DNA from 3 places in the Variovorax sp. Soil_C_12 genome. Region 3 is predicted to be linked to each of the others. Evidence: predicted binding sites of a transcription regulator. Region 3 holds the regulator's gene; each other region holds the start of a gene.
The links. The regulator LexA, encoded in region 3, represses DNA repair genes until DNA is damaged. The targets are predictions, from matches to a motif close to ACTGTATNNNNATACAGT.

Region 1 (2,263 bases), on a different contig from region 3:
ACGAAGGCACGGTGGCCAACTACCGGCGCGTGGTGCTGACGGCGATGCAGGAGGCGGAAGACGGCATCACAGGCCTGGCCGCGCTCGACCGCGCGGTGACGCAGTCGCTCGCCGCCGTCGATTCGGCGCGCCGCGTGCTGGACATGGCGACCACCCGCTACGAAGGCGGTGCCTCGACCTACCTCGACGTGATCAGCGCCCAGCAGTCGCTGCTGGTGGCCGAGCGCCAGGCCACGCAGCTGCAGGGCCAGCGCCTGCTGACCTCGGTCTTTCTCGTGAAGGCGCTGGGCGGCGACTGGTGCGGCGTCGAATCGCGCAGTGCGAGCGCGAGCGCGAGCGCCCACGCTAGAACAGACTGCCCTGCCCCGCTGCGCCGGGTGGCCGGAACGCGCTGAGATCGAGCGCGATGCGCTCGCGGTTGAAGCCCAGGCGCTGCGTCGCCTTCTCGAAGCGCTGGCGGATCAGCTCGGCCCACAGGCCGCTGCCGACCATGCGGGTGCCGAAGTCGGCGTCGTAGTCCTTGCCGCCGCGCATCTCGTGGATGCGCGCCATGATGCGGCCGGCACGCTGCGGGTAATGCAGCTCCAGCCATTGCTTGAAGAGCGGCGCCACCTCCCAGGGCAGGCGGATCACGGTGTAGAAGGCGCTGCGCGCGCCGGCCTCCCAGGCGGCCTCGAGCACCTTTTCCATGTCTTCGGTGACGAAGGGGATCTGCGGCGCCACGCTCACCCCCACCGGCACGCCGGCCTCGGCCAGCGTGCGTACCGTGCGCAGCCGCCGGTGCGGCGCGGCGGCGCGCGGCTCCAGCTTGCGCGCGAGCTCGCCGTCGAGCGTGGTGATGGTGACGTAGACCGCTGCCAGGTGCTGGGCCGCCATCGGCGCGATCACGTCGAGGTCGCGCTCGACGGCGCTGGACTTGGTGACCAGGCCGAAGGGATGGCGCACCTCCTGGAGCAGCTCGATCACCGCGCGCGTCAGCCGCAGCTCGCGCTCGATCGGCTGGTAGCAATCGGTCGCGGTGCCGATCGCCAGGTTCTGCGGCCTGTAGCTGCGCCGGCCCAGCTCGGCGCGCAGCACCTCCACGATGTTGCGCTTGGCGATCAGCTTGGTCTCGAAGTCCAGGCCGGGCGAGAGGTTCAGGTAGCTGTGGGTCGGCCGCGCGAAGCAGTAGATGCAGCCGTGCTCGCAGCCGCGGTAGGGGTTGATCGAGCGGTCGAAATGGATGTCGGGCGAGTCGTTCTCGCTCAGCACCGACTTCACGTCCTCGAAGCGCACCTCGGTCTGCAAGGGAGGCAGCGGCTCGGCGCTGCCCTCTTCGAGCGTGCCCCAGCCGTCGTCGAAGGCATCGCGCGCGTCGCGCTCGAAGCGGTGGGGCAGCCGGGTCGCGGCGCCGCGGCCCTTGATGGCGTGGATGGGAATGAAAGCGTCGGGCATGGTCTTCGCCTCGAATAACTGGATGAATATCCAGTATTCCACCAATCGCGCCGGCTTGCACGCGAGTTCTATTTCTCTATTGACAGAAATATCGAAAACCATAGACTCGATGCCGAGGCCACACCATGCAACTGACCGACATCCAACGCAAGTTCGTGCTCCACTGGGGCGAAATGGGCTCCATGTGGGGCGTCAACCGCACCGTCTCGCAGATTCACGCCCTGCTCTTCGTCCACGGCAAGCCACTGCATGCGGAGCAGCTGTCGGAGACCCTCAACGTCGCGCGCTCGAACGTGAGCAACAGCCTGAAGGAACTGCAGGCCTGGAACCTGGTGCGCATCACCCACGTGTTGGGCGACCGGCGCGACTATTTCGAGACCAGCGTCGACGTGTGGGAGCTGTTCCGCACCGTGGTGCGGGAGCGCAAGGAGCGCGAGTTCGACCCCACCGTTCGCATGCTGCGCGAGGTCATCGCCAGCCCCGATTTCGTCAACGAGCCGGCCGACGCGCAGGACCGCATTCGGGCCACCATGGAGCTCATGGCCAAGCTCGGCGCCTGGGCCGACGAGATGTTGCGCCTGTCACCCGGCACGCTGGACAAGGTGCTGTCGCTGGGCGCCAGCGTGCAGAAGTTCGTGCGTGGCGACGCCGCCGGCCGCGGCGGGGACGACCCCGATGCCCACCATGCCGGATTGCCCATGCTTTGAATTTTTTTCACCTCTTATTTCTGTTTTGACTGAAACATCGAGAGGAACAGCCATGGCCACCTCGCTCAACGTCCTGGTTTGCGGCGCCAACGGCTTCATCGGCAGCCGCATCGCTGCGGCGC
Region 2 (2,263 bases), on a different contig from region 3:
CGCCGAAGATCTGGGCCACGATGCCGCTGGTGAGCGGCACGGTCGACAGCCACAGGAAGCCCATCACGCTCGCGAAGACGTACACCGACAGCGGCGTGATCGGCGCCGCCAGGAAGATCGCGATGGTTGCCGCGCGGCTGAAGTAGATCGCGGCCAGCAGCTTGCGCTTGGCCAGCCGTGCCCCGAGCGAGCCCGCGACATAGGTGCCGAACACATTGAACAGGCCGACCAGCGCCAGCGCATAGCTCGCCACTTCGGGCGAGAGCCCCTTGTCGCGCAGGTAGCTCGGCATGTGCACGCCGATGAAGGCCAACTGGAAGCCGCAGACGAAATAGCCCGCCATCAACAGCACGAAGCTGGGGTACTTGAAGGCCTCGCCCACGGCCTGAAGGATGGTCTGGTCGCGGTGGGCGACGGCGGCGTGGCCGACACGGGGCTCGCGCAGGCCGAAGGCGAGCGGCACGATCAGCAGCACCATGAGCGCCAGCAGCAGCAGGGCCGTATGCCAGCCGAAGCCCGCGATCAGGTGGCCCTCCACCGGCACCATCAGGAACTGCCCGAAGGAGCCGGCCGCGGCGGCCACGCCCATGGCCCACGATCGCCGCTCCACCGGGATCTGCCGCCCGATCACGCCGTAGATCACCGCGTAGGTGGTGCCAGCCTGGGCCGCGCCGATCAGCACGCCGGCCGTCAGCGCGAACATGAGCGGGGTGGGCGACAGCGCCATGCCTGCCAGGCCGATCGCGTAGAGCACGGCGCCCGCCACCAGAACGCGGAAGGCGCCCAGCTTGTCGGCCAGCATGCCGGCGAAGACGCCGATCACGCCCCAGGAGAGGTTCTGGATGGCGATTGCCAGCGAGAAGCTCTGGCGCGACCAGCCCTGTTCCTGCGTGATGGGCTGCAGCCACAGCCCGAAGCCGTGGCGGATCCCCATCGAGAGGGTGACGATCATCGCGCCGCAGAACAGGACCTGCTTGAGCGACAGCGGCTGGGATTGAGCGTGCATCCGGCGACTGTAGCCAAAAGCGAAAGGCCGCACGCGCCACGGCCGCGACACGCATTGTTGATATTTTCAAGCGGCGTTGATGCGGGCTGCGCATCAGCGCCGCTCTGTATGTCCATCCAGTTTTTCGGCAGGCCCACGCATACAATCCGCCCCCATGGCGACCCTCAGCAAGACTCCCCCGGCCTATTCGGAAGGCTCGATCCGCGTCCTCAAGGGCCTGGAGCCCGTCAAGCAGCGTCCGGGCATGTACACCCGCACCGACAACCCGCTGCACATCATCCAGGAAGTGCTGGACAACGCCGCCGACGAGGCGCTGGCCGGCTACGGCAAGAAGATCAAGGTCACGCTTCACACCGACGCCTCGGTCAGCGTCGAGGACGATGGCCGCGGCATTCCCTTCGGCCTGCATCCCGAGGAGAAGGCCCCGGTGGTCGAGCTGGTCTTCACCCGCCTGCACGCGGGCGGCAAGTTCGACAAGGGCTCGGGCGGCGCTTACAGCTTCTCGGGCGGCCTGCACGGCGTGGGCGTGTCGGTGACCAATGCGCTGTCGAAGCGGCTCGAGGTCCAGTCCTTCCGCGACGGTTCGGCCGCGTGCATCGCGTTCGCGGGCGGCGATGTGGCCGAGCCGCTCCGGGTCCGTTCGATCGAGAGCGGCGAGCGCCGGCAGGGCACCACGGTGCGCGCCTGGCCCGACCCCAAGTACTTCGAGTCCGGCGTGCTGCCGGTCAACGAGCTGACGCACCTGCTGCGCAGCAAGGCGGTGCTGATGCCCGGCGTGACCGTCACGCTGGTGGTCGAGAAGACCAAGGAGACCCAGCAGTGGCTCTACAAGGGCGGCCTGCGCGACTACCTCATGCAGACGCTCAACGCCGACCCGGTGATCCCGCTGTTCGAAGGCGCCGGCCATGCCGACAAGAACGCCGACAACTTCGCCGAAGGCGAGGGCGCCGAGTGGTGCGTGGCCTTCACCGAAGAGGGCCAGCCGGTGCGCGAGAGCTACGTCAACCTGATTCCCACCAGCGCCGGCGGCACGCATGAAAGTGGCCTGCGCGACGGCTTGTTCAACGCGGTCAAGAGCTTCGTCGAGCTGCATTCGCTCTTGCCCAAGGGCGTGAAGCTCTTGCCCGAGGACGTGTTCGCGCGCGCCTCCTACGTGCTCTCGGCCAAGGTGCTGGACCCGCAGTTCCAGGGCCAGATCAAGGAGCGCCTCAATTCGCGCGACGCGGTGCGGCTGGTCTCCAGCTTCGTGCGCCCGGC
Region 3 (2,263 bases):
ACTGCGTCCTGATAGTCGTCGAGGATCACGATGTTCATGGCGTGCCATTGTGCCTCGCACCATCTGCAGGGCTGCGTGCCGTGCGCCAGAAGCGCAGGGCGCTTCTGGGATATGCCCGCTCAACGCCCGCAGAATGCCCGCGGATGTACCCGTGCCCGGGCGCTCGGCGCGCCCGGCGGCGGGTCGCTGTCGTCAATGCAGGCGGCCGGACGACGGCGTTGCGCCGGCGGCTTCCAATGCGGCCAGCCGGTCGAGCTCGGCGCAGACATCGGCCATGCGGCCGGAGATCACGACCCGGCCCGTGCCCGGGCCGTTGGGTTGCGCATCGACCATGCGCACCACGCGCAAAGGACGGGCCGGCGCCGACAAGTGGGACGTTGGTGCGGCAGGACGCGCGGCGCAACTGGGCCGGATGCCGACGTAGCGCAGGCCGGCGGCGCTGCGGCGGCGCGACGGCATCCAGCGGCTGGCCAGCGATTGAAGGGGCGTGAACAGGTCGACGAGGCTGAGCAGAGCGATTCCCATGTGAACTCCATGAAGGTCAGAGATTGAACACAGGCAGGATTGCTGTCATCGGCCGCGACAGGGTGATGGCCCTCGGCCATACGCCCGCCACCTGTCGCAGCCGGTGGGGCGGCAGGGGTCGATTTCGCCCATGCCGCCTTGTGCGGAGCTACATCAGCATCGTGTTGCGGATCAGGCCGACAGCGAGGCCTTCGATCTCGAAAGGCTCGCCGGGCTGCACGATGATGGTGGGGTAGTCGGGGTTCTCGGCATGCAGCTCGATGACCTGCTTGTTGCGCTTGAGGCGCTTGACCGTGACCTCGTCGCCCAGCCGGGCCACGACGATCTGGCCGTTGCGGGCCTCCTTGGTGGCTTGCACGGCCAGCAGGTCGCCGTCCATGATGCCGGCGTCGCGCATGGACATGCCGCGCACCTTGAGCAGGTAGTCGGGTTGGCGCTGGAACAGCGTGTTCTCCACGTAGTAGGTCTGGTCCACGTGCTCCTGCGCCAGGATGGGCGAGCCCGCTGCCACGCGGCCGATCAGCGGCAGCGCGAGCTGTGCCATGCCGGGCAGCGACAACGAGAACTGGTTGTTGCGCGATTCGTTCAGCGAGCGCAGCGCGTCGCCCTTGAGGCGGATGCCGCGCGAAGTGCCGCTCACGAGTTCGATGACGCCCTTGCGTGCCAGAGCCTGGAGGTGTTCCTCGGCCGCGTTGGCGGACTTGAAGCCCAGTTCGGCGGCGATCTCGGCGCGCGTGGGCGGCGCACCGGTGCGCGCGATGGCGCTTTGGATCAGATCCAGAATCTGTTGCTGGCGGGCGGTAAGCTTGGCGGCGAACTGCATTGACGACTCCTTGCAGCACTGGCTGCATATCCAGTACCTGTATTTTTAACCAGTTTCCGGAGCTTTGGCAAGCCATGGCCGACAACAACAGCGAAATCAGGCGTCGCGTGATCGTGCTGGGCACGGGCGGCACGATCGCGGGCCGCGCCGCCAGCGCGGGCGACAACGTGGGCTACACCGCCGGCGAGGTGGGCGTGACCGAGCTGCTGGAGGGCATCGCCGCGCCCCCAGGCATCGTGCTGCAGACCGAGCAGGTGGCGCAGGTCGACAGCAAGGACATGAGCTTTTCGATCTGGCGCCGGCTGGCCGAACGCTGCGCCCATTGGCTGGCCGAGCCCGATGTCGCGGGCTTGGTCATCACCCACGGGACCGACACGCTGGAGGAGACCGCCTTCTTCCTTCAATCGGTGCTGGCGCCGTCCAAGCCGGTCGTGCTGACCTGCGCCATGCGGCCGGCCACGGCGCTGACGCCCGATGGCCCGCAGAACGTTCGCGATGCCGTTGCTGTTGCGGCCAGTGCCGGTGCGCGGGGCGTCGTAGCGGTCTGCGCGGGCACGGTACACAGCGCCTTCGATGTGCAGAAGGTGCACACCTACCGGGTCGATGCCTTCGATTCCGGCGATGCGGGACCGGTGGCCTATGTGGAGGAGGGCGCCTTGCGCGAGCTCAGGTACTGGCCCGCCTCCCCGTCCGAGCCGGCTCGCCGTTGCTTCGAGCTGATGCAGCAGGCCGAGCGCTGGCCTCGCGTGGAGATCGTGCTGAGCCACGCGGAGGCGCGCGGCAGCATCGTCGATGTCTTGATCCAGGAGCGACAGCCAGGCGCTGCCGAGCCGGTCCAGGGCCTGGTGCTCGCGGCCACCGGCAACGGCACGCTGCACGAAGCGCTGGAAGCCGCCGCGCTGCGCGCGCAGGCGG

Region 1: a site for LexA is predicted at 1,452-1,469, ahead of AC3A6X_RS10790 (PA0069 family radical SAM protein). Genes of this name have one in related genera too.
Region 2: a site for LexA is predicted at 1,110-1,127, ahead of AC3A6X_RS15795 (DNA topoisomerase IV subunit B). Genes of this name have one in related genera too.

What each region holds. Positions count from the first base shown of each region.
Region 1 is NZ_JBDGIO010000003.1:437,243-439,505, forward strand. Features, by position in the region: gene AC3A6X_RS10785 (efflux transporter outer membrane subunit) at 1-395, shown strand, start outside; gene AC3A6X_RS10790 (PA0069 family radical SAM protein) at 346-1,434, opposite strand; gene AC3A6X_RS10795 (GbsR/MarR family transcriptional regulator) at 1,560-2,141, shown strand; gene AC3A6X_RS10800 (NAD-dependent epimerase/dehydratase family protein) at 2,194-2,263, shown strand, end outside.
Region 2 is NZ_JBDGIO010000005.1:239,661-241,923, reverse strand. Features, by position in the region: gene AC3A6X_RS15800 (MFS transporter) at 1-1,006, opposite strand, end outside; gene AC3A6X_RS15795 (DNA topoisomerase IV subunit B) at 1,161-2,263, shown strand, end outside.
Region 3 is NZ_JBDGIO010000021.1:74,262-76,524, reverse strand. Features, by position in the region: gene AC3A6X_RS33485 (D-2-hydroxyacid dehydrogenase family protein) at 1-38, opposite strand, end outside; gene AC3A6X_RS33480 (hypothetical protein) at 193-525, opposite strand; gene lexA (transcriptional repressor LexA) at 674-1,348, opposite strand; gene AC3A6X_RS33470 (asparaginase) at 1,423-2,263, shown strand, end outside.